3 regions of the Celeribacter sp. genome follow, and region 2 is predicted to be linked to each of the others. Evidence: riboswitches for the same ligand, from Rfam matches in the RefSeq annotation. Region 2 holds a riboswitch; each other region holds the start of a gene.

Region 1 (10,494 bases), on a different contig from region 2:
CACCCAGATGTCGAACTGGGATGCGTCCTCTGAGATTTCCCGCTTCAACGCTGCTTCTGCCGGCGACAGCCTGACCGTTTCCCCCGAGTTGGAACATGTGATGCTGGCCGCAGGTCATGTGCATGATGCCACCGAAGGTCGTTTTGACGTCACCGTCGGCTCGCTCATCGATCTCTGGGGCTTTGGCGCAAACGGCACCCGCATGGATGCGCCGAGTGACGCACAAATCGCCGACGCCATGGCGCGCAGCGGCCAGTCCCGTTCGCTGAAAGTGGAAAACGGCACGCTGACCAAGATGAACGACGGCGCAGAAGTTTACCTCTCCGCCATCGGCAAAGGCTTTGGCGTCGATCAGGTCGCGCGCACGCTCAAGAGCTTTGGCATCACAGATTACATGGTCGAGATCGGCGGCGATCTCTACACCGCGGGTCGCAACCCGGAAGGCAAAGCCTGGCAGATCGGCATCGAGACGCCCGAAGCCTTTGATCGCGGCGTGGCACAGGTTGTCGGCATCTCCGACATGGGCATGGCCACCTCTGGCGACTACCGCAACTTCTTTGAAGTGGACGGCCAGCGCTATTCCCACATCATCGACGCCACCACGGGCCGCCCTGTCACCCACAACACCGCCTCCGTCACCGTGATGACCGAGAATGCGATGCTGGCGGATGCATGGGCCACAGCACTTTTGGTTCTGGGTCGCGAACGTGGCCTCGAGATCGCAAATCAACGTGATCTCGCGGTTCTGTTCATTGACCATGTCGTGAAAGACGGCGAGCATGGCCGCGTGAGCTATGCCTCGGACAAGTTCACCGCGCTGACCGCGTGATCTGACGGAATTTCTACAGGGGTCGATCCATGTCGACGTTCATTCTCGCCTTTGGGCTTCTTTTGATTGTGATGGCTGGCATGGCGCTTGGAGTGATGTTCAGCGGGCGCACCATCAAAGGCAGCTGCGGCGGCTTGAACGCGGTCGAGGGCGCGGATCATTGTCTGGTCTGCAAGAAAGAGATCGACCCAAACAGCCCGCTGCGCGAACGCCTTGCCTGCCCGCGCGCGCGCAAAATGCTCGATGAGATGGAAGAAGACGCCGCCTGAGGCGTCTTTTTTTCGGCTCTTACGCCTTAATCGGCACCAGCCCCAGAACCAGCAAAATCACCGCCGCGATCAGCCCGAAAATCCAAAGCTGAACCCGCGGCCCTTCGGCTTTCCAGACGGAGCGATAGCGATAGCCCGCCAGACAGGCGATCACGAACAATGTCGTCGCCATCAAGGGCGAAAGCGCCAGCGGCGATCCGGTCAGGTTTTCAATCAAGACGGGTCTCCCGGTCGGAAAAAGTTTACTTGAGCGCGAATTCCACTACCCTGAAAGACAGTTCAGGGAGGAATGAACATGCCAGCTTCTTATACCCCAAAGACCCGAGGCGCCATGGCAGACCAACACAGCCATAGCCAAACCATCGCGACCAACATGTCCGCAGCGCAGGCGACCGTCGGCGATGTTTTGGCAACCAAAGGCGGCGACATCATCGCCATTCGCCCTCAGGACACCGTGCAACATGCCGTTGAGATCATGAGTGAAAATCGCATCGGTGTCGTTCTGGTCAAAGACGCCCCAGGCGCGCTTTGCGGCATTCTGTCCGAACGCGACATCGTGCGGCAATTGGCGCAGACACCGGGGCAAACCCTGCCCAAAACCGTCGATGCGCTGATGACGACAGAGCTAAAGACGACCACGATGGACGAGACCCTCGTCACCGTGTTGCGCCGCATGACCGACGGGCGGTTTCGTCATCTTCCGGTGATGGAGGGAGAGGCTCTGATCGGGCTGATTTCCATCGGCGATGTGGTGAATTACCGCCTGACCGCGCTGGAATATGAGGCGTTGAAGCTCAAACAATTGATTGTCGGCTGAGACCAAACGCCCGCCACATGTCCGCGCGTCGAACCATCCGCGTTCGGCGGGTCTTTTTCAGGCCCGCGACCTCTCCACTTGACGTCCCTGCCCAAGAATGCGAGCACTCACAGAGTGAGCGACAGGGGCGCTCGGGGACACCCGGGCTGAGACGAACCCTTAGAACCTGAACCGGGTAATGCCGGCGGAGGGAGGCGCGTGAGAGACACCAGCGCCAAACCCGCCGTCTCTTTCGATCTCCCCGCCAGCGATGGAGGAGATCATGATGGACCAACCGGGTCAAAGCCTTGCCAAAATGCGCGCAACAGCGCCCTTGGTGCAAAACATCACCAATTACGTCGCCATGAATGTCATGGCCAATATCATGCTGGCCGCAGGCGCCTCTCCCGCCATGGTCCATGCGCGCGAGGAAGCCGCCGAATTCACCGCCCTCGCACAGGCCCTGACGATCAACATCGGCACCCCTTCCCCCGCCTGGGCCGAGGCGATGGTGGAGACCGCGCGCACCGCGCATCGGCTGGGTAAGCCTTGGGTCTTTGATCCTGTCGCCGTCGGTGCGACCGGCTATCGTCGTGACCTTGGCGTGCGCCTTTTGGCCTGCAAACCCACAGTCATTCGCGGCAATGCCTCTGAGATTCTGGCGCTGGCGGGGATGCAAACAGCGGGCAAAGGCGCCGATGCCGCCGATAGTGTCGAGGCCGCCAAGGACGCCGCTCGCGATCTGGCCCGCCAGACCGGTGCGGTTGTTGCGGTCACCGGCCCGATTGATGTCGTCACCGATGGTGCGTGCATCGCGGAAATTGCCAATGGTCACCCGATGATGCCCCGTGTCACCGTTCTGGGATGCTCCTTGACCGGGATCGTCGCCGCCTTTCTGGTCGACCAAGACCCGTTCGAGGCCACTGTCGCCGCCCTCGCCTATTATGCCCTGGCCGGAGAAATGGCCGGAGAGATGGCAGGTGAGGCCAAAGGCCCCGCCTCCTTCCAAACCGCCTTCATCGACGCGCTTTATGGCATGAGCCCCGAGGCGCTGAACGACGGCGCAAGGATCAGCCTGTCATGAGCGCTCTCGATATTCCTCCGCTTTGTTTCATCACCGAACCGGCCACGCCCGAGGCGATGATCGACCAAAGCATCGCCGCCGCAAAAGGGGGCACCGGATGGGTGCAACTGCGACACAAGACCCTGCCAGACGCAGAGTTCGCCGATCTCGCCCGGATCCTGATGACCGCCTTGGAGCCGCTTGGCGCCAAGCTGGTGATCAACGATCGCGTGGAGGTGGCCATCGCCATAGGCGCACCGGTTCTGCACATCGGCCAAAGTGACGGCAACCCCGCCGACATCCGGCGTCGGATCGGCCCGGACATGATCCTCGGCCTCTCGGTCGAGACCAAGGATCAGCTTGCGACCATTCCCCCCGGCGTCGATTACCTCGGCGTTGGGCCGATCCGGGCGACCGGCTCGAAACCCGATCACGCCGCCCCCATCGGCCTCGATGGGTTCGCGGACATCATATCGCAAACGCCGCTGCCCTGTCTCGCCATCGGCGGGGTGACCCATCACGACGCCGCAGCCATCAAACACTCCGGCGGCGCGGGATTGGCGGTGATTTCCGCCATCTCGCAAGCCGACAATATGGAGGTCGCAAGCCGCGATCTCCTCAACGCATGGAGGGACGCATGATCCCGAATATTCTCACCATCGCCGGCTCCGATTGCTCCGGCGGCGCGGGCATTCAGGCCGACATCAAGTCGATTTCTGCCAATGGCGGCTATGCGATGTCCGTCATCACCGCCCTCACCGCGCAGAACACCCGTGGTGTAACCGGCGTTCATCTCTGCCCCACGGCCTTTATCGCGGCGCAGATCAAAGCCATCCGCGACGACATCCGCCTTGATGCGGTCAAGATCGGCATGCTGGGCGATGCTGCAATCACGCAAACCGTGGCAGGTGCCATCTCCGATCTCGACTGCCCCGTTGTGCTTGATCCGGTAATGGTCGCGAAAGGTGGGGATCGGTTGTTGCAACAGAGCGCCGTCTCAGCCCTGCGTGCGTTTCTTCCACAGGTCTCCGTGATCACCCCGAACCTGCCCGAAGCCGCCGATCTTCTCGACTGTGCCGAGGCCAAAACCTTGGACGACATGCGGGAGCAAGCTCAGTCCCTGCGCGCACTTGGGCCAAAGGCGGTTTTGCTCAAAGGCGGACATTTGAGCGGTCCTGAAAGCCCCGATCTGCTTGTCACGGACGATGGAGAAACCTGGCTCGAAAGCGCGCGGATCGAGACGAAAAACACCCATGGCACCGGCTGCACCTATGCCTCTGCGCTGGCCACGTGGCTTGGCGCCGGGCTGAGCCTGCCGGAGGCCGCGAAACGTGCCAAATCCTACATCACAGCCGCCATTACCCACGCGGACGAGCTGTCGGTCGGCGCGGGCCATGGCCCGGTGCATCACTTCTATTCCCTACAAGGACGTCAAATATGACTTTCACCCAAGAGCTGGCGCAAGAGACCCAAACCCTGCGCGATCAAATCCACGCCATGGCATTCAACCGCGAATTGGCGTCGGGCACTTTGCCGTCGGAAACCTTCCAAGGCTACATCATTCAAGACGCCCATTACCTCGAAGGCTTCGCCCGCGCCCTGTCCCTTGCCGCCGCCAAAGCCCCCGATGCACAGGCCGTGGCACAACTTGCCGGATCAGCCGCAGGGGCCATCGCCGTCGAACGCGGGTTGCACGGCCATTACATGGGCCTTTTCGGCATCACGACCGCCAGCTTTGAAGCCACAGATGTCTCAGCCGCCTGCGATCACTACGTGTCTTTCCTGTTGCGCACCGCCGCAATCGGGGACTTCCCCGAAGCCGTCGCGGCACTTTTACCCTGCTTCTGGATTTACCGTGATGTCGGCAAGGAAATCGCTGAAACCAGCCCCCCAGAGAACCCCTATGCCGAGTGGATCGCCACCTATTCCGGCGAGGCTTTCGACGAAAGCGTCACGCGCATGTTGGCGCTGACCGACCGCGTTGCAGCCGGGGCCAGTTCCGAGACTCGCGCCCGGATGCATCATGCGTTCAAGCGCAGCTGCTGGCATGAATGGCGCTTTTGGGACAGTGCCTACAATGGTGAAGGCTGGAAAGAAATAGAGTCTAATCCAGCTTAAATCTTAAAAATCGCCCGGCGCGCATTGCAGGCAGACAAGACCCTCTGCGCGCCAGGCCTCCACCACGGAACTGCGGTCATCAATGACGAGCCAGGGGGCCAAACCATCGGCTTTCATCTCCGCCAGAGCCCGGCGTTTGACCTCCGGATCGCTGGCCTCGTCCTGATCCGCGGCCCGCAGGTAAATGCCATCAAACGGCAGCTCATGTTTGCGCAGCCACGCCATCGTATGCTCGGCCCAGCCCGCCGGTCGTCCGGAACAGATCACGATGGTCTCGCCGCTGTCTTTCAAGCGGCGCAACAGCTTGGCGACAGGCGCAATCAACGGCGCGTCGGACATGGCGTGATGAAACTCATCCCATTGCTTCTCAATCCCGTGCACGAGATGCCCGAGTTTGCCCGCATCGAACTCCGCCAAAGTCCCATCCACATCGAAGACCACACAGGGTTTGCCGAGGTTCGTCATAGCTCTGTCTCCTTGAAAATTTGACCCGACCGCGTGAACATCAGCGGCGTGGCATTTGGGGGGCGCGAGCCGACATGCCCTGTGGTCCAAAGCAACCGCGCGGCGCGGATGACACCGGAGTGACAGACCAGAACGGGCAAGGCGTCCTCGCTTGTGTCACAAATCTCGACAATCGTCTGCGCGACGCGTGAGAGCATATCCGGCCAGCTTTCGCCGCCTTCGGGCGTGGCCTCGCGATCCGGCTGCTCGCTCAAAGGCCGCCCCTCAAAAAGCCCCCAATCCCGCTCGCGCAAACCGTCATGCAGGGCATAAGGCAGATCTGGAAACGCCAATTCACAGGTCTCGCGCGCCCGTGACATCGGGCTGGCGTAGAGCACGATATGCTCCGGCCACATGCGTTTTGACAGATCACGCGCCTGCTCCCGACCTCGCTCCGTCAGCGAAACATCCGTGCGCCCGGCGATGATCTCATCGGCATTGGCCGTGGTCTCGCCGTGGCGGATGAGGCAGAAACCTTTGGCGGGAAGAACGCTCATAGCCGCACCGGATCATGGAGGAAAATCTCCACGCCCAAATCTTCGACCAGATAATCCTCTGGCTGTGCACAAAAAGCGGGCGCGAAGCGTTTTGCACCCAATCGGTCAAGCATTTTGATCTGATCGCGCAGCGGTGGATGCACGTTCCAGCGCTGGAAATACCCGCCGGGCACCGCGCAAATCCCACGGGCATGGGCGGTCATATGGCCGGTGAACACGACATGCGCGTCACGCCCCAAACGCCCGCTTTCATTCCACGCCCGCACATAGCCCCAAGCCGCGCCGCCATCGGCATTCGGCGTGTCGCAAATGAGAAACCGGGCCTGCTCCATCGGACCACGGTTCAGAAGCGGCGCGATTTCTTGCACCTCGGGGCTCAGCGTCTGGCTGGCGAGCGCGGCACGCAAGGCAGACTGACACTCCGGGTCGAGCATGACGCTTTCCATCCCATAGCGCCGGATCAAATGCAGCGCCATTTCACCGGCGCGTCCGGATGGCGGCACAGGCAAAAGCACTTGGCCATGCAGACCATCGAGCAAGGCATCCAAAACCGCGAAACGCGCAGACTGTGGCACATCGTCGAGGTGATAGGAGCAATCCAAAATGGCCGTCGCGGCGGGCGGCGGCAGATCGAGCGGGAACCAATCCGATTCCTCCGACCAATCGCCGGAATAGAACAGACCCTCGCCCAGATCGAAATGCATCCAAACCCCGCCCATCGCATGACCGTTGCGCCCGGTGGTAAGCTTGACGCCATGGATGTGGCTGTCACCTTGTTCGGGCAACAGATTCACCTTGGCGGCGGGCGGCAGGGCCTTGGCGGTCTGAGCCGTCGCATAGATCGGCAAGCCAGCCTCCACCGCATAGGAGGCACCCCCGATATGGTCGATATGGTCATGCGTGATGAACACGGCCTCGGCGCCCTTGAGCCACTCCGGATTGAAGTGCGCGTTGGCCTCGGGACCGAACCCGCAATCCAAAAGCCAGATGCGGTCGTCGATGGTGAGTTGCATGCAAGCGGGGCCCTTGTCCCCGATGCCGGAAAGAAGTCTTACGCTTTGCATTTAATCCTCGGAAAACGCCCAGGGGGTCGTGATGGTGAGCCCAAGCTGCGCACCCACGTCAAATTTCGCCCGCGTCTCCGCCAGCAGCCGTGTGCCGCAGGCGGACACGGTTTCAAGGAGGTATTTGCCCCCCAGATAGGTGACCCGCGCCACCTTGGCGCGCAAATCGCCGGTCTCGGAAATCGATAGGTTTTCGGGACGAAGGCAGACATGGCTGACCTTGGACTGCGCTTCGCTTGCAATCGCAATCCGAGTGCCCAGAATATGCGCGTGCAGCTGGTTTTCGCCTTGCTCGACGGCCTTCACAGGCACCACAGTGCCACGCCCGACAAATTCGGCGACGAAACGGTTTTTCGGACGTTCATAAAGCGTCTGAGGCGTATCAAACTGCTGGATTAGACCCTGATTCATCACCGCAATGCGATCCGCCATCGCCATGGCTTCGGCCTGATCATGGGTCACATAAACCATGGTGGCACCGGTGCGTTTGTGGAAATCGGTGAACACCGCCTGCATCGAAGCGCGCAGCGCGACGTCGAGATTGGCGAGCGGCTCATCCAGCAACACCGCATCCGGCGCGGAGACCAGACAGCGCGCCAAAGCCACCCTTTGGCGTTGACCGCCGGACAGATCGGAGGGCATGCGATCTGCGTACTCGGTCAGGCCGGTGGCGGCCAATGCGGCATCCGTTTGCGCGGCGATCTCAGGTTTCGTCAATTTACGGATTTCGAGCGGATAGGACACGTTGCGACGCACCGACATATGCGGCCAGAGCGCGTAAGACTGGAACACGAAGCCGATGTTGCGCTCTTCGGGCGGGACCATATTGGTCGCCGTCGCCACGTCCCGCGCACCGATACGGATCGTCCCGGAGCTCGGCATATCGAACCCAGCCAAAAGACGCAAAAGCGTGGTCTTGCCGCAGCCCGACGGCCCCAGAAGCGCGACGAATTCGCCGTCTTCGAACCGGGTTGTAATGTCCTGAAGCGCAGGGGCGCCTGCGAAAACCTTGCCCAGAGACGTGATGTTTATGTCTGCCATGGGACCACTCCTTTCGGAAAACGACGCGAAAACAGCTGGATTAGGGTCATAAGTGCCATGACAACGAAGACGATGGTCATCGCCAAAGCACTCGCCATCGCGGTTTCGCCGCTGTCGTCGAGATTGAAAATCACCACGCCCAGGGTCTCGGTGCCCGAAGACCACAACAGCGCAGAAACCGTGAGTTCATTGAACGCGGTGAGAAAGACAAGGATTGCGCCGGCCGCAGCCGCAGGGGCGGACAGCGGCAGGATGACATCACGCAGGCGTTGAAACAGACCCGCCCCCACCGATTGCGCGGCTTCGGCCATCGCCGGATCGAGCTGTTTCAGGCTGGCCTGAACCGGGCGGAACATCACCGCGAAGAAGCGCGCGAGATAGGCGAGGAAGATGATCCAGATCGTGCCGTAGAGCGTCGCGTCGGTGAAAGGCAGCTTGATCAGCAACAGGATCATCGCGATCGAGAGGACCACGCCGGGCAACGCGTAAGGCAGATCGAGCAGGCTGTCGAAGAGGCGCGAAAGTCGCGTGGGATGACGTTCCATGAGCCACGCCAGCGGCAGGCAGATGAGCATCAACACGACGGCCGCGCCCAGAGCGAGGCTGAACGAGTTGACAAAGGCACGGGCCGTCACGGGTTGGCGAAACAACACCTCCCCCCAAGAGACCAGCGTCATCGTGTCGAAACGCAAAGGGACGCCGTAAGCGGGCACGAGAGAGGTCGCCAAGAGGCCAAACATCGGCAGGACCAGGATCACGAAGACCACGGCCCAGAGCAGGATTTCTACCGGCAAACGTGCCGAACCCAGTGGAATAGCCAGCGGACGAGAGGTCGAACCGACGAGATACACATTCTGCCGACCTTGGAAAAATCGTTGCAGGAGAATGCCGACAATCGCGACCGCGCCGATCAGCATGGCCAGCACGGAAACCTCGGCCAGCACTGTCGTGCCCATGCCCGCGAGCTTTTGATAGACCAGCGTCGGCAGCGTCACATAGCCCGCCGGAATACCCAGCATCGCCGGAATGCCGAAATTACCCAGCGCGGTAACAAAGGTGATGGCGGTCCCCGCGGCAAGACTCGGCAGCGTCAGCGGCGTCACCACCTGCCACCACGTCCGAAAGCCCCGCGCGCCGCTGATCCGGGCGGCTTCGACCACCTCTTGCGGAATGGCCCGTAGCCCCGCGCGGAGCGTCAAAAAGATGATCGACATATGCTGAATGCCGAGCAGAAGAATGATGCCCTCGGGCGAATAAAGCGGCTGCGGCGCGCCAAGCGGCGGGGCAACGCCGAGGGTCTTCAAGAGCACCGAAGACGGTCCCATGATTTGTGTCCAGGACAGCGCCGTGATCTGTGGCGGGATCATCATCGGGATCATCAGGCAAAAGACCAAAGCCGCCTTTGCACGCAAATCGGTGAGCGCGACAAGAAAGGCAAAAGCCGCTCCCAAAACCACGGAGACCAACGTACCAAGACCCGCTGTGATCAGCGAATGTTTGAGTGCATTTAGGGTCGAACCTTGCGCAAGAACGGATTTTGCAAGCGACAGAGAGGGCACACCCTGATCCGTGACGCCCTCGATAAAAAGCCGCAAAACGGGTGCGAGCGTCAGACAAAGCGCAAGGATCAGAATGGCGGAAAGCAGCCGGGATTCGGACCGGCTGCCTCCTTTTTGTAGGGCGGATTGCATTATTCTGCGCCGAACAGTTCAGTGAATTTCGTTTTGTTGACCTCGGCATTGGCAAGCGCGTCAGCCGGATCAAAAGCCATCAGTTTGATGTCTTCGCGTGCGGGGAAACCCGCAGGCACACCCATGCCATTACGCGCCGGGATATAACCCATGTCGAGAACCAATTCCTGCCCCTCTTGGCTCAGCACGAAGTCGACGAATTTCTCGGCGCCCTCGACGTTTTTGGCGGAAGACAGGATCGCCACCGGCTCGGTCACATAGGACACGCCTTCCTCGGGAAAGACGAAGTCGACCGGGGAGCCGTCCGCCTTGTTGCGGATCGCGAGGTAGTCGACGACCATGCCGTAGGGTTTCTCACCGGAAGCGACGGCTTTGAAGGTGCCGCCATTGCCGCCCTGAGCCCTGGCCTCATTCTCGGCGAGTTTGCCGTAGTAGTCCCAGCCGAGGTCCTGATCGCCCGTGAGCGTGGCAAGATGGATCAGCGCGGCGCCGGAATAGAGCGGCGACGGCATGGCGATCTGACCTTTGATTGACGCATCCTCGAGGTCTTTCCACGAGGTCGGCGCGGTCTCAATACCGGTGTTGTAAACGATGCCGGTGGTGATCAGCTTCGTGGAGTAAT
Region 2 (10,494 bases):
CTGGTGGAAAAGGCCCAGAGCTTCCTGACCGGTTTCGACCCGTCAGGTGGCACGCAATGGATGGGCTTTCGGCCGTCGATGCCCGACAGCCTTCCTGTCATTGCACGCGCGAAGAAATCGGATCGCGTGATCTATGCCTTCGGTCACGGCCATCTGGGTTTGACCCAATCGGCTGGCACGGCCGAACTTGTGGCGGACTTGGCCGCGCGCCGCACACCGGAGATTTCTCTCTCACCGTTCCGGGCCGATCGTTTCTGATCCGCCCGGCAGGTGCGGCTCGGGGCCGCATCTTATCCCTTGATCCGGGGCCATGTGTCGGACAGGCGATAGCCACCCGGCCATGGATCGGACGGGTCGAGCATGTGCTGGGCCGTGCCGGTGATCCACGCCCGCCCGCTGATCTCGGGTCGGATGGCATCGACGTCGCCGAGTTTGACGGCCCCAAGGATGCGCCCATGGAATTCAGATCCGATGATCGACACGCCGGCGAAGCGGTCTTCCGGACCCATTTCGCCGCGCGCGTGCAAAATCGCCATCCGCGCGGACACCGCAGTGCCGGTCGGCGAGCGATCAAGTTTGCCCGGTTGAATCGCCACGACGGATTGTGCCCGAAGCTCATGGCCATCGCGGGTGATCGGCCCGGCAAAAAGACAGAAAGAATGATGCGCCCAATCCGGCTTTTCCGGGTGCTCGAAACGATACTGCGCATTGGCAGCATTGGTGATGCGGATGCCCAGTTCCGCAATTTCGCGCGCGTTTTCGGCCTTGAGATCGATACCAAGCGCGACCGGATCGACCACGACAAAACTGTCTCCACCAAAGGCCGTGTCCACGGTGATCTCGCCCAACCCCGGCACGGTGAGCGGGACATCAAGGCGGCTTACGAATGACGGCAGGTTCTCGACATAAATCCGCTCGGCCTTGCCATTGGCACATTCCGCGCGCACCCGTACCAGACCGCCGGGCGCCTCAAGCACCATCTCGGTGACAGGCTCGGTCATCGGTAGAATGCCGCTGTCGAGCAGGACGGTCGACACGCAGATCGAGTTCGATCCCGACATCGGAGGGGTGTCTTCCGGTTCCATGATGATCCAGGCCGCCTGTGCCTCGGGATGTTTGGGCGGCACCAGCAGGTTGACATGCCGAAACACCCCGCCGCGCGGTTCGTTCAGCATGAAATTGCGCAACGTCTCATCCTCGGCAATCCATTTGCGCTGGTCCCACACACTGTCACCGGGAGGAGGCGCCACCCCGCCGACGATCACATCGCCAACTTCGCCCTCTGCATGACATGAAACGACATGAATGATTTTTGTGCTGCGCAAGACTTGAGTTCCTATTGGCGAGAGGCTTCATCTAAGTCTTTCAGATAGCGCATTTCGCAGCGCTCGGCACCTCTGTTATCGCGTTAAACGCCGCACCATCACACCGGCACGACCTTTCGGCACAGACCTCAATCATTGAAAACATGCCGGACGCTTGCGTGCTGAACCGTCAAAGGTGCGCAAGAGATTCTAGGCAGAGCATCTGGGAAAATCATCTGGGGTCGGGCACCGAGATGACCGGCCCGAGCGCGTGCCAGCCTAAATCTGCGACCTGCAAAAAGGGGCGTCCGAAGGACTAACGCCTAAGATACGTTCAGATTTTCCCGAAAAACGTCAGAGCCGCCACATGTGCTGATAGCAAATTAATACGCCTATTTTCAATTTTGTCTTGCATTTGATTTCATACTAATAATTGCTGAACTAATTCAACAATTATTAGCAATGTGGCTGTCGGAAGGCCGCAACCACAAACGGGAGGAGAGCAGGATAATAACGCTAGGCGTGTCCACAGCAGGGTTTTGGCATTTCGCATCGCTTGAAGGATCGCTTCGGGGGATTGCCGATGCCGGCGTCAAAGGGGTCGAGTTTTTCCCCTACCCCCCGCACCTCGAATCTTCGACGTTTGACACCTATGAACGGAACCGTGTACGGCGGCTGATGGCTGATCTCGAACTGCACTGCGTGTCCGTCAATTTCACCATGGAATTGAACCTGATGGCCCTGCACGCCGGGCTGCATGAGCTTGCGATGTCGGAGTTCCGTAAGGCCATCGAGATCGGGTCGGACCTTGGCGCCCCCTGCCTTGTCCTGCCCGTCGGGCGTTTGCACAGCCTCATGCCTACACCAGAAGACCTCGCGCTTGAGTTTCTTTGCGAAGAGGTCGGCAAACTTGCCGAACATGGCGAAAAGCTTGGCGTGAAGGTCGGGCTTGAAACGCTGCCCTTCGAAATGCTCGGCACCGGACGCAAGGTCGCGGATTTGGTCGAACGGATCGGGCATGCGAACCTCGGCATCTGTTACGACTGCACCAACACCTTTGCCTTCGAAGACCCCGCCCAAGGCGTGCGTGACGTGGCGGATCACCTGATCCTCGCGCATGTCAGCGACTGCTGGGCCGACCGTTGGGCGCACACCACGGTGGGCGCGGGTGAGATCGACTTTCCGGCCTTCGCGAAGGCGCTTGATGACATCGGCTACACGGGCGACGTGGTCTATGAGCTGATGGATGGACAGGATCCGACGCCGCGCCTGAAAGGCGACGTAGAGCGGCTCGTCGGCCACGGCTACCGGCTCTGAGCTTTAAAACCCGGCAGCGCAACACAGCACGACATGCGACCGAAGCAGCCCCGCTTCGGTCACCTAGGCCAAAGCGCATCAAACACGCGCCTGGCCACGACCATAGAGGAGGAGACCCCAATGAAACTGACAACCGCCCTGAAAAGCATGACGGCCATCGCCACCGTCGTCACCGTTTTCGGCTCGGCTGCCTTCGCACAAGAAGAGCAAGACCTGCGTCTGAGAATGCACGCGGCCCATGCCACCCAAACCCCCGTCATCGGCACCATCGTGCCGTGGGTGGCGGACCGGATCGAAGTGCTGTCTGGCGACACGCTTGAGATCGACGTCTTTGAACCCGGCGCGCTCGTGCCCGGCACAGAGTTTTTCGATGCGGTGTCGCAAGGCGCCATCGACATGGCCTACGGCACGCCCGGCTATGGTTCCGGTCTCGTCCCGGCGCTGAGCGCCTTTACCTCCGTGCCCTTCGGCCCCGTTGCGACCGAGCTTTTGACCTGGATGAACAATGGCGGCGGCTACGAGATTTTCGACCGCATCCTCGCGGACCTGAATTTGAAGGGCTTCGTCTGTACGCTGAACCCGCCCGAAACATCCGGCTGGTTCAACGAGGAGATCAACACGGTCGAGGATCTGAAAGGGAAAAAGCTGCGTTACTTCGGTCTTGGCGGCAAAGTCCTGTCGAAGGCTGGCGCCTCGGTTCAGCTGATCCCGGGCGGCGAGGTTTACGCCGCACTTGAGCGTGGCGTGATCGACGGCGGCGAGTTCTCGAACCCCTCCGCCGATGAGAACATGGGCTTTTATGAGGTGGCAAAATACGCCTACTTCCCCGGCTGACACCAGCAGACCTCGGTCAACGCGGTCTATGTGAACCTCGACACCTGGAACAAGATGAGCGAGCGTCAACAGCTGGCCATCGAGACCGCCTGTGGCGAGGCCACCCTCAAGACCCTGTCCGAAGGTTCGGCCACCCAAGGTCCGGCGCTTGCCCGGATGGCCGAGAATGGCGCCGAGTTCAAAGTCTGGCCGGATGAGGTGCTCGACGAGCTGCGCACTCAATGGGCCACGGTCGTGGAAGAGGAAAGCGCATCCGATCCTCTGTTCAAGGAGGTGATGGACTCCCTGACCGCCTTCCGTGCGGAATACAAACCCTGGAACGACATGGGCTACATCCAGTAACCCGCTTCTCCCAGAGCGCGGGATCGGTTTCGGCCGGTCCCGCGCATTGACTATTCGGTACAGGCCCTCGCGACAGGGCGTTGTGACCTGAAGGGATTTGTTTCGGAGGACACCATGCGATCGCTTCTCAAGATCAGCCGCGCCATCGACGCGCTGCTTGTCGCCCTTGGAAAGATAGGGTCTTTTGCCCTTTTGGGCCTGATGATTACCGTCATGTTCAACGTTGTGACCCGGCGCTTTGCCAATCTCGGATCGACCCGGCTGCAAGAGGCCGAGTGGCATTTTCACACCATTCTGATCATGCTCAGCCTGGGTCTTGCCTATATCAAGGACAGCCATGTGCGGATCGACCTGATCCACGCGACGCTGTCCCCACGCAAAAAGGCGTGGATCGAACTTTTGGGCGGGCTTTTCCTGTTGCTGCCGTTTTGTGGCTTCGCGGGCTATTTCGCGACCCAGCTGGCTTGGACCTCCTATATTCGTGGTGAAGTGTCACAATCTGTGGATGGGCTGCCTTTTCGCTTTGCGATCAAGGCCATGCTGCCGCTTGGCATCTATCTCGTGACATTGGCCGGGATCAGTCGGATCAGTCTTGCGCTGATCACGCTCAGACGGCCTGACCTACTGCCGCCGCCCCCGACCTCGCATATGCCGCACACCACCGATGCCGCCGTGATGGAGACACGTTGATGGAGTTTTTTATCGAATATCTGCCGCTGATGATGTTTGCGGCCATGGCAGTGCTGTTGTTCACCGGCTACCCGGTCGCCTTTGTCATGGGCGGCGTTGGCGTCGGCTTTGCGACAATCGGCCTGTTGACCGGCGAGCTGATCCCGATCCAGCTTTACACCATTGCCACCCGCATCTGGGCTGGCGCGGCTGAGAACCTCGTGCTGACCACGATCCCGCTGTTCGTCTTTATGGGGGTCATGCTGGAGCGCTCCGGCGTGGCCAAAGATATGCTTCACTCGCTTCAGACCATGTTGGGCCGTGTGCCGGGCGGGCTGACCTTGGCTGTGACGCTTTTGGGCATCATCCTTGCGGCTGCGACCGGGATTGTCGGTGCCTCTGTCGTGATGATGAGCATGATGGCCCTGCCTCTGATGTTGGAGCAAAACTACTCCAAGACGCTTGCCACCGGAACGATTGCGGCCTCCGGGACGCTGGGCATTCTGATCCCGCCGTCGATCATGCTCGTGGTCATCGCGGATCTTTTGTCGAAGTCTGTTGGCACGATGTTCATGGCAGCCTTCGTTCCGGGCATGATGCTCGGTGGGCTTTATCTGGTCTATATCCTTGTGATCTCGACCCTGAGACCCAAGCTTGCCCCCCGTCAGAAAAACACCGGATCGGTGTCGTTTCTGCAATTGATCGTCACCTTGGTGATCGGTCTTGTCCCTGCCTTCCTGCTGATTTTCTTTGTGCTCGGCTCGATCATCTTTGGCTGGGCGACGCCGACGGAATCCGCGGGCGTTGGTGCGATTGGCGCGATTTTCCTCGCCTTTGTTGTGCGTCCGTTCATCTACGCGTTGCTCGCACGAACCCAATTTGCGATCCCGGATGCCGTGGCCACCAAATCGCAAGGCAACTTCGTGAAACGCTTTGCCGAAGAAAATACCGGCTGGTGGACATCACTGCGCAAGACCCTGTCGGATTCGATGCAAACGGTCGGAATGATTTTCATGACCGTCGTCTGCGCCATGGTCTTTTCGCTGACCTTCCGACTTTTGGGCGGCGAGCATCTGATCACCGATTTCATTCGCGAGTCCGGCTATGGGGCCTGGCACATCCTGATCGTCGTGATGATCCTCGGGTTCCTGTTCGAGTGGATCGAGGTGACATTGATCGTCCTGCCCGTGGTGGCACCGATCATCTTGTCGCTCGACTTCGGCGATCACGCTGCCTCTGCGGATGTGGCCTATTGGTTTGCGATCCTTTTGGCCGTGAACTTGCAGACATCCTTCCTGACACCGCCGATGGGTCCCGCGCTTTCTTATATGAAAGCCGTCCCGAGCACAGGAGGCCTAAGCCTCCCTTACGCACCGAGGATGCGCCAAAGACCCTTTCTGGCGCGCCCTTTCCCACCCCGTCGCGGGGCATCACGAAATTTGTTTTTCGCGTTGACAGCCCCGCGTCACAACGAGACTATGACGACACGTCAGGGGAGTCCCGCCTAGGGGACTGAGAGGCAGACAGGGGGAGACCCCGGTGACGCGACCCTTAGAACCTGACCCAGTTGACACTGGCGTAGGAAGACCGAAGGGCATCTCCGCAATCTCTTACACGAGGGCGGTCCTTTCGGGCCGCATGGCCCATTTGCGTTTGAACGCAGGGGCGGCGGTCCATGTCTGCTACCCGTTTCACTTGGGTCTCACATATGAGGAGACCGAAATGAAAGACACTATTCCCACCATCACCACCGGTGCTTTGCCTGCGTCGCAGAAAATCTATGTGCATGGCGATCTGCATGAGCTGCACGTGCCGCTGCGTGAAATCGCGGTGACGGGCGAGGCGCCGCTCCGGGTCTATGACAGCTCCGGCCCCTACACCGATCCGGCGGCCCAGATCGACATTGCCCAAGGCCTGCCCGATGTGCGCGGCGGCTGGCAACATCAGCGTGGTGATGTCGAAGAATACGAGGGCCGCGCGGTGACCGAGGCGGACAATGGATTTGCCACCGGCGAGCGCCTGACGCCCGCCTTCCCGCATCAACGCGCGCCCTTGCGTGCCGTGGGAGACCGTGCCGTGACCCAGCTGGCCTATGCCAAGGCCGGGATCATCACGCCGGAGATGGAATTCGTCGCCATCCGCGAGAACGAAGGCCGTCTGTCGGGCGCGAAGACCGATGGCGAGGGCTTCGGGGCCACCCTTCCCGAGTTGGTCACGCCGGAATTCGTGCGTCAGGAGATCGCCGAAGGCCGGGCTATTATTCCCGCCAACATCAACCACCGCGAATTGGAGCCGATGATCATCGGGCGCAATTTCAAAGTGAAGATCAACGCCAATATCGGCAACTCCGCTGTCACCTCCTCGATGGAGGAAGAGGTCGAGAAAATGGTCTGGGCGATCCGTTGGGGCGGCGACACGGTGATGGATCTTTCAACGGGACGGAACATCCACAACATCCGCGACTGGATCATCCGCAACGCGCCTGTGCCGATCGGGACCGTGCCGCTCTATCAGGCGCTGGAAAAGGTGAACGGCATCGCAGAAGACCTCACATGGGAGGTCTTTCGCGACACGCTGATTGAGCAGGCGGAGCAAGGCGTCGACTATTTCACCATCCATGCGGGCGTGCGCCTCCACATGATCCCGATGACCGCCAAACGCGTCACCGGCATCGTCTCGCGCGGCGGCTCGATCATGGCGAAATGGTGCCTGCACCATCACCGTGAGAGCTTTCTCTACGAGCATTTCGACGAGATTTGCGACATCTGCCGCCGTTATGACGTGTCGTTTTCCTTGGGCGACGGGCTGCGCCCCGGCTCGATTGCCGACGCCAATGACGAGGCGCAATTTGCCGAGCTGCGCACGCTGGGTGAGCTGACCAAAATCGCCTGGGCCAAGGATTGCCAAGTCATGATCGAAGGCCCCGGTCACGTGCCGATGCACAAGATCAAGGAGAATATGGACGAGCAGCTCAAGCATTGCCACGAGGCGCCGTTCTACACGCTCGGGCCGCTCACGACCGACATCGCGCCGGGCTATGATCACATCACCTCCGCCATCGGCGCGGCGATGATCGGCTGGTTCGGCACCGCGATGCTCTGCTACGTGACGCCGAAGGAGCACCTTGGCCTGCCCGACCGCGACGACGTGAAAACCGGGGTGATCACCTATAAACTCGCCGCCCATGCCGCCGATCTCGCCAAAGGGCATCCAGGGGCGCAACTGCGCGACGATGCATTGTCACGCGCGCGGTTTGAATTCCGCTGGGAGGATCAGTTCAACCTCGGCCTCGACCCGGACACGGCGCGCGAAATGCACGACGAAACCATGCCGAAAGAGGCGCATAAGGTGGCGCATTTCTGTTCCATGTGCGGACCGAAGTTTTGTTCGATGCGGATTTCTCACGACATCCGTGCCGAAGCGGCCAAACAGGAAGGCATGGCCTCTATGGCGGAAAAATTCCGCGAGGGCGGGGAACTCTACATTCCTGCTGCGGAACCGGCCGAATGATCTCGATCCTTGGATCAGGCGTGGCGGGGCTTTGCGCCGCCACCGCCCTCATGGACGCGGAGGTCGAGGTCGAGGTGATATGCCCCGACACCGCCCCCGCGCCCGCCTCCCGTTTGGCGGGCGGGATGCTTGCGCCGTTTTGCGAGGGTGAAAGCGCCCCCGACCTCATCGTCACGCGTGGACAGGTCGCGATTGACTGGTGGGCCGCTCATGTGGATGTGACCCGACACGGCACGCTGGTCGTGGCCCCGCCCCGCGACGCGCAGGAACTCGACCGCTTCGCCCGTGCCACGCGCGCGCATCGCTGGGTCACGCCCAATGCGTTGGAACCCGATCTCGAGGATCGCTTTGCCCGTGGCCTCTATTTCGAAAGCGAAGCCCATCTCGATCCAACCGCAGCGCTCACTGCGCTCAAGCGCAGGCTTTTCGCGCAGGGCGTCGTGTTTCGCGACGGCGCACCACAGGGGCGGATCGTGGACTGTCGCGGCATGTCCGCCACCGAGATGCTCCCCGATCTGCGCGGTGTGCGGGGCGAGATGCTTGAGGTTTACACGCCCGAGGTCATGCTCTCGCGGCCCGTGCGCCTGCTGCATCCTCGGTTTCCCTGTTACATCGTGCCGCGCGGCGAGGGGCGGTTCATGATCGGGGCGACCATGGTCGAATCTTCTCGCTCCGGCCCGATCACGGCGCGCGCGGCGATGGAATTGCTCTCAGCGGCCTATAGCCTTCATCCCGCCTTTGCCGAGGCCGAAATCATCATGACCGGCGCCGACCTGCGCCCGTCTTTTCCCGACAATATCCCGGCCCTGCGCCGCAAGGAAACGGGGTTTCACATCAACGGCATGTATCGCCACGGCTTTCTGATGGCCCCCGTTCTGGGCATGGAGCTGGCCGGGCTTTTGACACAGGAGAGCGCCGATGCGCATTGAATTGAACGGACAGTCTGTCGAAACCTCAGTCCCCACGCTGGCCGCGCTGATCACGGAGCAAAACTATGAGGCGCGCTCTGTCGCCTCTGCCGTTGACGGGCAATTCGTGCCGCGCGACGCGCGCGAGGGGATCAACCTGACGGCGGGCATGAAGATCGAGCTTCTTTCGCCGATGCAAGGGGGCTGACATGTTCTACGGCACCGAGTTGAAAAACCGCCTGCTGCTCGGCACGGCGCAATACCCCTCCCCCGACATCTTGCGGGCGGCCATCGCGACCTCTGGCACGGAGGTGATCACCGTCTCGCTTCGTCGCGAGGGCGCAGGCGGCGCGGGGTTTCGTGACATTCTCAAAGACAGCGGATGTCGCATCCTGCCCAACACGGCAGGCTGTCACAGTGCCCGCGAAGCGGTCACCACGGCGCAGATGGCGCGCGAAGTCTTTGGCACCAATTGGATCAAACTCGAAGTGATCGGCCATGCCGACACGCTACAACCCGATCCCTTCGCCTTGGTCGAAGCCGCGCGCATCCTCTGCGCCGACGGGTTCGAGGTCTTTCCCTATACGACCGAAGACCTGATCCTCGGCGAAAAACTGATTGAGGCCGGGTGCCGCGTGTTGATGCCGTGGGGCGCGCCGATCGGGTCCGGCCAAGGGCTGCGCAACATCGAAGGCTTACGGACCATGCGCGCGCATTTTCGCGATGTGCCTCTGGTGATCGACGCCGGGATCGGCGCGCCATCACAGGCCGCAAAGGCGATGGAGATGGGCTTCGATGCGGTGCTTTTGAACACTGCCGTGGCCAAGGCCGTCGATCCCGTGGCCATGGCAGAGGCATTTTCCCGTGCCGTAAGCGCCGGGAAACAGGCCTATGACGCGGGCCTCATGCCGCGGCGCGATATGGCTGAGGCCTCCACCCCGGTGTTCGGCATGGCGGAGCTTTTGGCATGACGCTTGATCCGTTTTATCTCATCGTCAGCCATGTCAGTCAGTTGGAACTGCTCGTGCCGCAGGGCGTGCGCCTCGTGCAACTTCGGATCAAGGATCAGCCCGACGACGAAGTCCGCCGTCAAATCCGCCGCGCCCGCGATTTTTGTGCGGTGCATCGCGCCCAACTTGTGGTGAACGACTATTGGCAGGCCGCGCTCGAACTGAAATGTCGCTTTGTGCACCTCGGCCAAGAGGACATGGACACCGCCGATTTTGCCGCGCTCAGGCGTGCCGAGGTCCGTTTCGGACTTTCCACCCATGACGAGGAAGAGTTGGACCGCGCGCTGTCGCTCGATCCGGCCTATGTCGCCTTGGGGCCGGTCTATCCAACGCTTTTGAAACAGATGAAATGGGGGCCGCAGGGGCTGGATCGGGTGCGGGCGTGGAAAGCGATGGCCGGAGACACTCCTCTGGTGGGCATCGGAGGCCTGACGCCAGAGCGCCTGCCCGGCCTCTTTGAGGCGGGCGCAGACAGTGCCGCCGTGGTGACCGACATCGCCACGGCCACCAACCCCGAGGCCCGCTGCGCAGAATGGATCAAAGCCACGCGGGAGTATGTCAAATGAGCCGCTACGCCAGACAGATATGCCTCGCCGGTGT
Region 3 (10,494 bases), on a different contig from region 2:
TCGGCCGGCATCGCGCCTATGTTCAGGTCCAGAACGGCTGCGATCATCGCTGTACCTTTTGCATCATTCCCTATGGCCGGGGCAATTCGCGCTCTGTGCCCGCCGGTGTCGTCGTGGATCAGATTAAGCGGCTGGTGGATAAGGGCTTCAACGAGGTGGTGCTGACGGGGGTCGATCTGACCTCTTGGGGGGCTGATTTGCCCGCGACGCCGCGTCTGGGCGATCTTGTGATGCGCATCCTGAAACTGGTGCCGGATTTGCCGCGTCTGCGGATTTCGTCCATCGATTCGATTGAGGCCGACGAGATGCTGATGCAGGCGATCGCGACCGAGCCGCGCTTGATGCCGCATTTGCACCTGTCCTTGCAGCATGGCGATGATTTGATCCTCAAACGAATGGCGCGGCGGCACCTGCGCGACGATGCAATCCGCTTTTGTGAAGACGCGCGCAAATTGCGGCCCGAGATGACCTTTGGCGCCGACATCATCGCGGGCTTCCCGACGGAGACCGAAGCGCAGTTCGAGAATTCGATCAAACTGGTGGCCGACTGTGATCTCACGTGGTTGCATGTCTTTCCATATTCCAAACGCGAAGGTACGCCTGCCGCGAAAATCCCGCGTCAAGTGAACGGCAAGGTGATCCGCGACCGCGCCGCGCGTCTGCGGGCCGTGGGCGATGAGCAGGTGCAAAAGCATCTTCAGGCTCAAATTGGCCGTGAGCATGTGATCCTGATGGAAAACCCGCATATGGGGCGGACGGAGCAGTTCACGGAAGTGAGTTTCGAGACGGCTCAAGACGAAGGCGCGATCCTCAAGGCCGTGATCTCCGGCGTCAAAGGCACGCAACTGACCGCATGAGACCCATCCTCTATTCCTTCCGCCGCTGTCCCTATGCGATGCGGGCGCGGCTTGCGATTGCTTCGGCGGGACTGGAAGTCGAGCTGCGCGAGGTTGTGCTTCGCGACAAGCCGCAGGAGATGCTTGCGGCCTCGCCGAAGGGCACCGTGCCCGTGTTGATCACCGAGACCGGCGTGATGACCGGCGTGATCGAGGAAAGTCGCGAGATTATGGATTGGGCGCTGGCGCAGAACGACCCGGAGGGGCTGTGCGATATGCCGCGCGAGGGCGAAGAGTGGATCGCGCAGATCGAAGGCCCATTCAAGGCCGCGCTGGACCGTTACAAATATGAGACGCGGTACGAGGGGGTGGAGCCTCTGGCGGAACGCGAGGCGGCGGCAGGTATTCTGAGACAGGTGGACAGCCAGCTTCGAGAGCGCCTTTGGCTTTATGGAGATCGACCCAGCTTCGCCGATCTGGCGACGATCACCTTCGTGCGACAATTCGCCATGGTGGACCGGGTATGGTTCGATCAGGAGGATTGGCCGGGTGTGCAGGGCTGGTTGGCGCGGTTTCTGGCGTCAGAACGGTTTGCGCAGATTATGCTGAAATATGAAAAATGGCAGCCGGGAGACGATCCGGTGGTTTTTCCGGCCATTTCATTGAATTGATATTCAACGAAAAACACGAGTTACCCGCAAATCGCGTCCTTGTTCGTGAATATAGGTATCTCGGAGATGTATCTTATCTGTCCCCAAGACACCACACCGCGACAGATCGCCTGTGTTCACAATTCATTGAATGCTAGACGTGAGCGCCTGCGCTCGCTAAAACCGCCTGCGAAGGGCTGCGGGAAAACTGCGGCCTCTCATGCATTGGCCGGGGAGGACCGGCCGAAGAAATTGGAGAATTGCAGTGTCCCACGTAGATGAACACGAAGGCACCCGACGCGATTTCCTGTACTACGCCACTGGTGGCGCAGGTGCAGTTGCCGCTGGTGCCGTAGTCTGGCCGCTGGTCAACCAGATGAACCCCTCCGCAGACGTTCAGGCGTTGAGCTCGATCCGCGTTGATATCAGCGGGATTGAGGTCGGCACGCAGCTGACCGTCAAGTGGCGCGGCAAGCCGGTGTTCATCCGTCGGCGCACCCAGGATGAAATCGACGCGGCGCGTGCGGTGACCATGGACGAACTGGTCGACCCGGTTGCCCGCAACGACAACAAAGATGCGGCGCTCGATGCCGAAGATGAGAACCGCACCATGGACGAAGCTGGCGAATGGCTGGTGATGATGGGCGTGTGTACTCACCTCGGCTGTGTGCCGCTGGGCGATGGCGCCGGTGATTTTGGTGGCTGGTTCTGCCCCTGTCACGGCTCTCACTACGATACCTCCGGTCGTATCCGCAAAGGGCCGGCGCCCGAGAACCTTCCGGTTCCGATTGCCGCCTTTGACGGCGACACCGAGATTGTTCTGGGCTAAGGGAGGAACTTATGTCTGGTATTCCGCACGACCATTACGAGCCGAAGACGACACTCACCAAAGGTGTCGAAAAACGGCTTCCGATCATCGGCCTGATCTATAACACGCTGATGATCCCGACCCCGAAAAACCTGAACTGGATGTGGATCTGGGGCATTGTGCTCGCCTTCTGCCTCGCGCTTCAGATCGTCACCGGTATCGTTCTGGTGATGCACTACACCCCGCATGTCGATCTGGCGTTCCGCTCTGTCGAACATATCATGCGTGACGTGAACGGCGGCCATATGCTGCGTTACCTGCACGCCAATGGCGCGTCGCTGTTCTTCTTCGCTGTGTATCTCCACATTTTCCGCGGTCTCTACTACGGCTCCTACAAGGCGCCGCGCGAGATCACCTGGATCATCGGCATGATCATCTACCTCCTGATGATGGCAACCGGCTTTATGGGCTATGTTCTGCCCTGGGGTCAGATGTCCTTCTGGGGTGCGACCGTGATCACCGGCCTCTTCGGCGCGATCCCGTTCATCGGCGAGCCGATCCAGACCTGGCTTCTGGGTGGACCGGCCGTGGACAACGCCACGCTGAACCGCTTCTTCTCGCTGCACTACCTCCTGCCCTTCGTGATCGCAGGTCTGGTGATCGTGCACATCTGGGCCTTCCACAACACCGGCAACAACAACCCCACGGGTGTTGAAGTGCGCCGCACGTCGAAAGCCGAAGCGGAAAAAGACACGCTGCCGTTCTGGCCGTATTTCGTGATCAAAGACCTCTTCGCCTTGGGCGTGGTGCTGATCGCCTTCTTTGCGGTTGTCGGTTTCATGCCGAACTACCTCGGCCACCCGGACAACTACATCGAAGCCAACCCGCTTTCGACGCCTGCACACATCGTGCCGGAATGGTACTTCCTGCCGTTCTACGCGATCCTGCGCGCCTTCACCGCTGACGTTTGGGCCGTGCAACTCGTGTCCATGCTCACCGGCGGCATCGTCGATGCGAAGTTCTTCGGTGTGCTCGCCATGTTCGGCGCCATCATCGCTATGGCCCTCGTGCCGTGGCTGGACACGTCGTCCGTGCGTTCGGGCAAATACCGCCCGAGCTTCAAATGGTGGTTCTGGCTTCTGGCCGTGGACTTCATCGTGCTGATGTGGGTTGGCGCCATGCCGACCGACGGCATCTACCCGTATATCTCGCTGATCGGCGCAACCTATTGGTTCGCCTACTTCTTCGTGATCCTCCCGCTTCTGGGTGTGCTCGAAAAACCGGCCCCGCTGCCGGCCTCCATCGAAGAAGATTTCGCGTCCCACTACCCGGGCGCGGCAGAGTGAGAAAGGAAACAGGGACAATGATCAAGAACCTCACCCTCTCCGCCCTCACCGCTTTGGGTCTTTCTGCCACGGCCGCTCTGGCCGCTGGCGAAGGTGGGCATATCCATGACGTGGACTTCTCCTTCGAGGGCCCGTTTGGCAAATACGACCAGATGCAGCTTCAGCGCGGTCTGCAGATCTACACCGAGGTCTGCTCCTCCTGCCACGGCATGAAATTCGTGCCGATCCGCACCCTCGCGGATGAAGGCGGCCCGCAGCTTCCCGAAGATCAGGTGCGCGCCTATGCGTCCCAGTTCCCGGTAAACGACGAAGCCTCGAACATGCATCTCTTCGACTATGACGAAGGCGCTGCGCGTCCGCTGACCGAGAACGACCACTTCCCGGCCAACGAATCGCAAAACGCTCCTGACTTGTCGCTGATGGCGAAGGCACGTGCGGGCTTCCACGGTCCGGCGGGCACGGGGATCAACCAATTCCTCAAAGGCATTGGTGGCCCCGAGTACATCGTCGCCATTCTCACCGGTTACACCGGCGAGGAGAAAGTTGAAGCGGGCACCACCTATTACGAGAACACCGCGTTCTCGACCGGTTGGATCGCCATGGCCCCGCCGCTCTACGGTGAGGACGTCGAATTTGCCGACGGTCACTCCAATGAGCTGCACCATGAAGCCGAAGACATCGCAGCCTTCCTGATGTGGGCGGCTGAGCCCAAAATGATGGCCCGCAAGAAAGCCGGTTTTGTCGCCGTGACCTTCCTTGTGATCCTGACCTCGCTTTTGTACCTGACGAACAAAAAGCTTTGGGCGCCGCACAAAGGCAAAAAGACCACGCTCTGAGTTTGCGTTGGTTTGATATAGAAAGCGCCCCGATTTGGGGCGCTTTTTTCATGCTCCGATGTAGGCTTTGAGCCCTTTTGGCGGATCGGCTTTCATCTCCGCCCAGTCCCTGGGCGGCTGGCAGTGCCCGTCCTCGATCCAGATTACCAGATCGGCAAAGCGGTCCACATCCGCGATGTCATGGGTGACCATCAACATTGTCGCGCCCAACTTCTCGCTGACCTCCTTGGCCAGCCCGATCATCTCGCCCCGCATCGCCGGCCCCAGCGCGGAAAACGGCTCGTCCAGCAGGATCAGAGGCTTTTCCTGCACCAGCACCCGCGCAAGCGCCACACGGCTTTGTTGCCCGCCAGAGAGCTCTGCCGGGCGGCGTGCTTCCATGCCTGAAAGACCGACGGCACTGAGCGCCTCGGACACGCGTTCTTGCTCCGCTTTGCTCAGACGCAGGTTGGGCTTGATCCCAAGCCCGACATTCTGCGCCGCTGTCATATGAGCAAAGAGGTTGTTGTCCTGAAACAGATGCGAGATCGGCCGCTCGTGGGGCAGGGCCTGCGTCACGTCTTTCCTGTCCCAAAGCAGTGCGCCCCCCGCGTCCGGCGCCTCGAACCCACCGATCAGGGACAACAGCGTGGATTTCCCCGCACCCGACGGGCCGATAATGGCAACACGAGCGCCGTTGGGGATGGAAAGGTCAGCAGAGAGAGTGAAGTCCCCCTGTGTCAGGCGGATGGATCGAAGCTCAAGCATGGCGTCTCCCCCAGAGATCGAAGATGTAGAACAGAGCCAAACTTAGCCCCAAAAGCAGCAAAGCCGCGCCCATCGCCTGGTCCATGCGGTAAGACCCCATGAGGCGATAGATTTGCAAAGGGAGCGTCGCGGCCTCTGGGCGGGCAAAGAGGGCAATCACACCCAAATCCCCCATCGAAAGAGCCGCGGCAAGACCCGCAGAGAACCCCATGGACACACGTAGGCGTGGCAAAAGAACGAGCCGCACCCGGCTCAATCCAGTCAGGCCAAGACTGTCAGACAGGCGTCCGTAGTCACGCTCTGCGCCACTCAGAGCCGGTCCCAAGGCGCGCAGGATGAACGGCATCGACATCACCGCATTGACCAGCGCCGTGATCGGCAGGGCCCAATCGGCGGGGTCTGTGACAGCAAAGAGCACGATGTAAAGCCCCGTGCCCATCACCAGCGGAGAGGCGGCGATGGAGGACATGCCGATGATCTCAAGACTGCGAAACCGAAGCGCGGCCAGCGCCAGCGTCAGAGACATGAAGATCGCCAGAAATGCGGAGCCGATGGCCGTCAAAATCGACCGCAAGGCCGCAGACCAGACGGAAGCAGGCAGGTCGATCAGGCCGGGCGCGCCACGCAAGGTGATGGCGAGCAGGGGCGTCAAAAGAAAGACACTGATCAGGCCAACCCAGAGCATATCCAGTGCCCGAGCCGGAGCGTTGTGGGCGTCGAAGCGTTGCACCACGCGATGAAGCCCGCCGGACCCCATCTGTGGCACGCGAAATTTCAAAGAAGCGGCTGCCGCGATAGCGCAGATCACCACTTGGAGTAGCGCCAAAAGCGAGGCTTTGCCCAGATTGAAATCATAGCGAAACGCTTCGTAGATCGCGAGTTCGACTGTGGTCGCCTTGGGGCCGCCGCCAAAGGTGAGCGCGATGGCAAAGGAGGTGGTGCAGATCAGGAAAATCACGGTGAAGGCGCCGGGCACGATCTCTTTGAGCATCGGCAATTCGAGGTGACGAAAGATGTCACGCGCACCGAAATGGAGCGAGGAGGCGAGACGGAATCTTTCCGCCGGAATGGCCCCCCACCCCTGAAGCAGAAGCCGGGTCGCCAGAGGCAGGTTGAAAAACACATGCGCCAATACGACGCCGTGAAAACCGTAGATCGAAATAGGCTCTAATCCGGCCCAATTCAGCACAACAGAGACAAATCCCGCATTGCCGAATACGGCAGTCAAGCCGAGGATGGCGACGATGGTCGGCAAGATAAAAGGCGCGCCCAAAAGCGTGATCAACAGGCCCCGACCCGGAAAGCTGCGCCGCGCCAAAGCACGTGCGGCGGGGATGGCGAAGAGCACGGAGAGCGCGGCGGACAAAAGCGCTTGCACCACCGTGAAGCGCACCGCCATCCAGTCAAAACGGGAGAGGGCGGAAAAGCTTTCCGCCCGCAACGCCACTGCGCCCAATGTGCCAAAGCTCAACGCGGCGACCAAAGCCGCCGCGATGAGGCCGGGCCAGAGGGTTACTGAGAAAACGCGCTGCGCCATTCGGCAATCGCTTCATCCCGCAGGGCAGCGGCTTCGTCCTCCCCCAAAAGGATCGCTTTGTCGGGGTAGTTCAGCTGCGAAAACTCGTCCGGCCATTGCTCTTTCGGAAGCGCGGAAGGATAGGACCAGTTGGCGGTCGGAATGATGTTCTGGAAGGCGGGCGAGAGCACGAAATTCATAAACTGATCCGCCAATTCCGGCTGGTCCGTGCCTGCGAGTTTCGCGGTCAGTTCGACGGACATGTAATGCCCTTCGTCGAAGAGGGCTGCGGATTTGGTTTCGTCCTCTTCTGCGATGATGTGATAGGCGGGGGAGACGGTGTAGGAGAGCACCATATCGACCTGACCGTCGGTGAACATGCCATAGGCCTCCGACCAGCCTTTGGTCACGGTCGTCACCTTGGGCGCCAGTTTGGCCCAGGCCTCTTCGACCTCATCGCCAAAGACCTCATGCCCCCAAAGCACCAAGGTGAGACCCGAGCTTGAGGTGCGGGGGTCCTGAATGGCGATTTTCCAATCCTCGTCGGAATTCACCAACTCATGAAAGGATTTCGGCGGATTGGTGATTTTCGTGTTGTCATAAACGAAAGCCGCGAAAGACCAATCGAAGGGCAAAAACGTCTCATCCGTCCACTCAATCGGCATGGTCAGGGGCGACAGGTCCACGCCATGAGGCGCGAACAGGCCGGTGTCGCGGGCTTGTTTCATCGCATCCACGTTGATGCCAATCGCGACATCGGCTTTGGTGCGTTTACCCTCAAGACGAATGCGCGGAAGGACATCGCCGGTGATATACTCAAGCTCGCAATCGCAGTCTTCCTCGAAGGCCGCCTTGATCGCGGGACCGGGACCCCATTCGGAGGCAAAATAATCCGGGGCGTAGACGGTGAGGGTCTCTGCCTGCGCAGAGGTTGCGGCCAGCAGTGCCGCAAGGGTCAATCCATATTTCATGGCTCGCTCCATAGTCATATGGGCGAAGAAAAAGGTCGCGTGTGGAACATCGCTGATACCTTCCCTCCGCCGGTGTTAGCCGGTTCAGGTTCAACGGGTTCGCATTTGCATCTCAGCCGTGTCTGGCACGGGCACCCCGAGGTAGGCGCGAAGCTATGGAAGCCCGTGGCGAAGTTCAAGCGTTTTCGATGAGGTGTGAGGATCGGCTCATAACGGCTCTTTGAAGGCTCCGAGATGGACCCGTGAGACCTAGGGGCGTAGTCTGATCTCATGATGATTGGTGAGAGGATGCCATGAGAATTTCGAGTTTTGTTTTTTGTTTGGGCGCGTTGACCGTGTCGGCGCCCGCTTTCGCGAATTCTGTGCCGGTGGGCTTTGGCACGAAAGTTATGTGTGAGGGTCTGTCGGGGCGCGCAGGCTTTGCTGACGAGGCCGCTATTTTGGAGATGGGCGGGCGTGTCGTGACCCTGCCTCAAACGATCTCTGCCTCCGGCGCGCGCTATGAGAACGAGGCGGAAGATGTCCTGTTCTGGATTAAGGGCGAAGAGGCGCTTTTGGGCTGGAATGGGGTCGAAATGGACTGTTCGCTCACTGGTTCCGAGGCGCCATGGGTGGCGCGCGGGAATGAGCCGGGATGGCGGATTTCGGTGAGTGAAGGCCAGATGCAGGCGGAATTGGACTATGGTGAAACCGTCATTGAAGGTGCGTGGCCTTTGGCGCAAATCGATGAGGAAAGCCTGACGTATCAAACGGCAGATCTTGATCTGGCGGTGTCACCGCAGCTCTGTCACGATGACATGTCTGGTCAAGCCTATCCGGAAATCGTGACCCTGATCCGAGGCGATAATAGTTTTCACGGATGTGCGGGGGAGACGATGGATCTTTTGAACGGGCCAGAATGGCAGATCGAGGATGTCGCGGGCGCTGGCGTGATTGATGCCAGCTATATCACATTGGCATTCGACGGTGACCGCGTGGCGGGATCAACCGGTTGTAACCGCTTCACAGGTGGCTTCGAGCTGACCGGTGAGGGGCTGTCTTTCAAGCCGCTGGCCGTGACCCGCATGATGTGCCCTGAGGCCCTGATGCAGCAAGAGGCGCATGTGCTGGAGACTCTGTCTAAAGTGGATCGCTTCGACATCGACGAGACCGGCGCGCTTGTGCTCTTTGGTCAGGGTGAGCCGCTGATCACGGCACGTCGCTAATGCAAAACGCCGCCCCAAAGGAGGCGGCGTTTTATATCTTTCCAGCTGGATTAGAGCCTTATTGTGCGTCTTCCGGCAAGATGCGCACCCCGCCTTTGTCCGCGGCAGAGGCAAGCATGGCATAGGCCTTGAGTGCGGTGGAGACGGCGCGCGGACGCGGGGCCGCAGGTTTCCACGGCAGCGGGCCTTTTTCTTCACGACGAGCCGCAAGCACGGCGTCATCGACCTTGAGCTGGATCGAACGGTTCGGGATGTCGATCTCAACCGTGTCGCCGGTTTCCACCAGCCCGATCAAACCACCCTCGGCCGCTTCGGGGGAAACGTGGCCGATGGACAGACCCGAGGTGCCGCCGGAGAACCGTCCATCGGTCAAAAGTGCGCATTTCTTGCCCAGACCTTTGGATTTCAAATAGGACGTCGGGTAGAGCATCTCCTGCATCCCTGGACCACCTTGCGGACCCTCGTAGCGGATGATGACCACTTCGCCCGCCTGCACTTCGCGGGTCAGCACGCCGTTCACCGCATCGTCTTGCGACTCGTATACGCGGGCGGTGCCAGTGAATTTCAGGATGCTTTCATCCACACCCGCCGTTTTGACGATACAGCCACGCTCGGCAATGTTGCCGAACAGAACGGCCAGACCGCCGTCTTTCGAGAAGGCATGTTCCACAGAGCGGATCACGCCATTTTCACGGTCGGTGTCGAGCTCCTTGTAGCGGTTTTGGGTCGAAAACGCTTGCGTCGTGCGCACGCCGCCCGGTGCCGCTTTGAACAGCTGCTCGGCCTCGGGGTTGTTGGCGACCGTGATGTCCCATTGGGCAATCGCCGCCGCCATTGTGTCGCTGTGCACCGTGCGCACGTCGCCATGCAGCAGACCGCCACGATGCATCTCGCCCAGAATGGAGAAGATGCCACCAGCGCGGTGCACGTCTTCCATATGGACGTTGTGGATGTTCGGTGCGACTTTGCAGAGGCAGGGAACCTTGCGCGACAGGCGGTCGATGTCTTGCATGGTGAAATCCACCTTGCCCTCATAGGCGATGGCCAAGAGGTGCAGCACCGTATTGGTGGAGCCGCCCATGGCGATATCAAGGGACATGGCGTTCTCAAACGCTTCGAATGTGGCGATCTCACGCGGCAGGTAGCCCGGAAGCTCTTCGTCGTAGTGCTTCTTGGTGATCTCGACGATCTTACGACCGGCCTCGAGGAACAGGTTCTTACGATCCGCATGGGTGGCAAGCGTCGAGCCGTTGCCCGGCAGTGCCAGCCCCAGCGCCTCGGCCAGACAGTTCATCGAGTTGGCGGTGAACATGCCAGAACACGACCCGCAGGTCGGGCAGGCGTTTTGTTCGAACGCGTCGACCTGTTCGTCGGTGTATTGATCATCGGCGGCGGCAACCATCGCATCGACGAGGTCCACAGCGCGCTCGAGATCACCGATCTGCACCTTGCCGGCCTCCATCGGGCCACCGGAGACAAAGATCACCGGAATGTTGAGGCGCATCGCGGCCATCATCATGCCGGGGGTGATTTTATCGCAGTTGGAGATACAGACCATGGCATCTGCGCAATGTGCGTT

Evidence for each region. Region 2 has a riboswitch for thiamine pyrophosphate ahead of thiC (phosphomethylpyrimidine synthase ThiC). Riboswitches for the same ligand answer to the same signal wherever they lie in the genome.
Region 1: another riboswitch for thiamine pyrophosphate. It lies ahead of thiM (hydroxyethylthiazole kinase); the one in region 2 lies ahead of thiC (phosphomethylpyrimidine synthase ThiC).
Region 3: another riboswitch for thiamine pyrophosphate. It lies ahead of thiB (thiamine ABC transporter substrate binding subunit); the one in region 2 lies ahead of thiC (phosphomethylpyrimidine synthase ThiC).

What each region holds. Positions count from the first base shown of each region.
Region 1 is NZ_JBLWTA010000004.1:240,221-250,714, reverse strand. It holds gene ACN0X0_RS07760 (FAD:protein FMN transferase) at 1-829, shown strand, start outside; gene nqrM ((Na+)-NQR maturation NqrM) at 859-1,098, shown strand; gene ACN0X0_RS07750 (hypothetical protein) at 1,118-1,315, opposite strand; gene ACN0X0_RS07745 (CBS domain-containing protein) at 1,394-1,915, shown strand; TPP riboswitch at 2,029-2,125, shown strand; gene thiM (hydroxyethylthiazole kinase) at 2,181-2,978, shown strand; gene thiE (thiamine phosphate synthase) at 2,975-3,598, shown strand; gene thiD (bifunctional hydroxymethylpyrimidine kinase/phosphomethylpyrimidine kinase) at 3,595-4,398, shown strand; gene tenA (thiaminase II) at 4,395-5,075, shown strand; gene ACN0X0_RS07720 (HAD family acid phosphatase) at 5,079-5,540, opposite strand; gene ACN0X0_RS07715 (histidine phosphatase family protein) at 5,537-6,076, opposite strand; gene ACN0X0_RS07710 (MBL fold metallo-hydrolase) at 6,073-7,089, opposite strand; gene ACN0X0_RS07705 (ABC transporter ATP-binding protein) at 7,141-8,181, opposite strand; gene ACN0X0_RS07700 (ABC transporter permease) at 8,169-9,872, opposite strand; gene ACN0X0_RS07695 (ABC transporter substrate-binding protein) at 9,872-10,494, opposite strand, start outside.
Region 2 is NZ_JBLWTA010000013.1:45,626-56,119, forward strand. It holds gene ACN0X0_RS16730 (NAD(P)/FAD-dependent oxidoreductase) at 1-258, shown strand, start outside; gene ACN0X0_RS16735 (trans-3-hydroxy-L-proline dehydratase) at 291-1,325, opposite strand; gene ACN0X0_RS16740 (sugar phosphate isomerase/epimerase family protein) at 1,767-2,621, shown strand; partial or broken gene ACN0X0_RS16745 (TRAP transporter substrate-binding protein) at 2,847-3,797, shown strand; gene ACN0X0_RS16750 (TRAP transporter small permease subunit) at 3,912-4,487, shown strand; gene ACN0X0_RS16755 (TRAP transporter large permease) at 4,487-5,974, shown strand; TPP riboswitch at 5,948-6,068, shown strand; gene thiC (phosphomethylpyrimidine synthase ThiC) at 6,189-7,976, shown strand; gene ACN0X0_RS16765 (FAD-dependent oxidoreductase) at 7,973-8,905, shown strand; gene thiS (sulfur carrier protein ThiS) at 8,895-9,092, shown strand; gene ACN0X0_RS16775 (thiazole synthase) at 9,094-9,855, shown strand; gene ACN0X0_RS16780 (thiamine phosphate synthase) at 9,852-10,460, shown strand; gene ACN0X0_RS16785 (ThiF family adenylyltransferase) at 10,457-10,494, shown strand, end outside.
Region 3 is NZ_JBLWTA010000004.1:258,536-269,029, forward strand. It holds gene mtaB (tRNA (N(6)-L-threonylcarbamoyladenosine(37)-C(2))-methylthiotransferase MtaB) at 1-857, shown strand, start outside; gene ACN0X0_RS07810 (glutathione S-transferase) at 854-1,507, shown strand; gene petA (ubiquinol-cytochrome c reductase iron-sulfur subunit) at 1,752-2,315, shown strand; gene petB (cytochrome b) at 2,327-3,640, shown strand; gene ACN0X0_RS07825 (cytochrome c1) at 3,658-4,476, shown strand; gene ACN0X0_RS07830 (ATP-binding cassette domain-containing protein) at 4,525-5,223, opposite strand; gene ACN0X0_RS07835 (thiamine/thiamine pyrophosphate ABC transporter permease ThiP) at 5,216-6,760, opposite strand; gene thiB (thiamine ABC transporter substrate binding subunit) at 6,736-7,710, opposite strand; TPP riboswitch at 7,755-7,859, opposite strand; gene ACN0X0_RS07845 (META domain-containing protein) at 8,004-8,915, shown strand; gene ilvD (dihydroxy-acid dehydratase) at 8,974-10,494, opposite strand, start outside.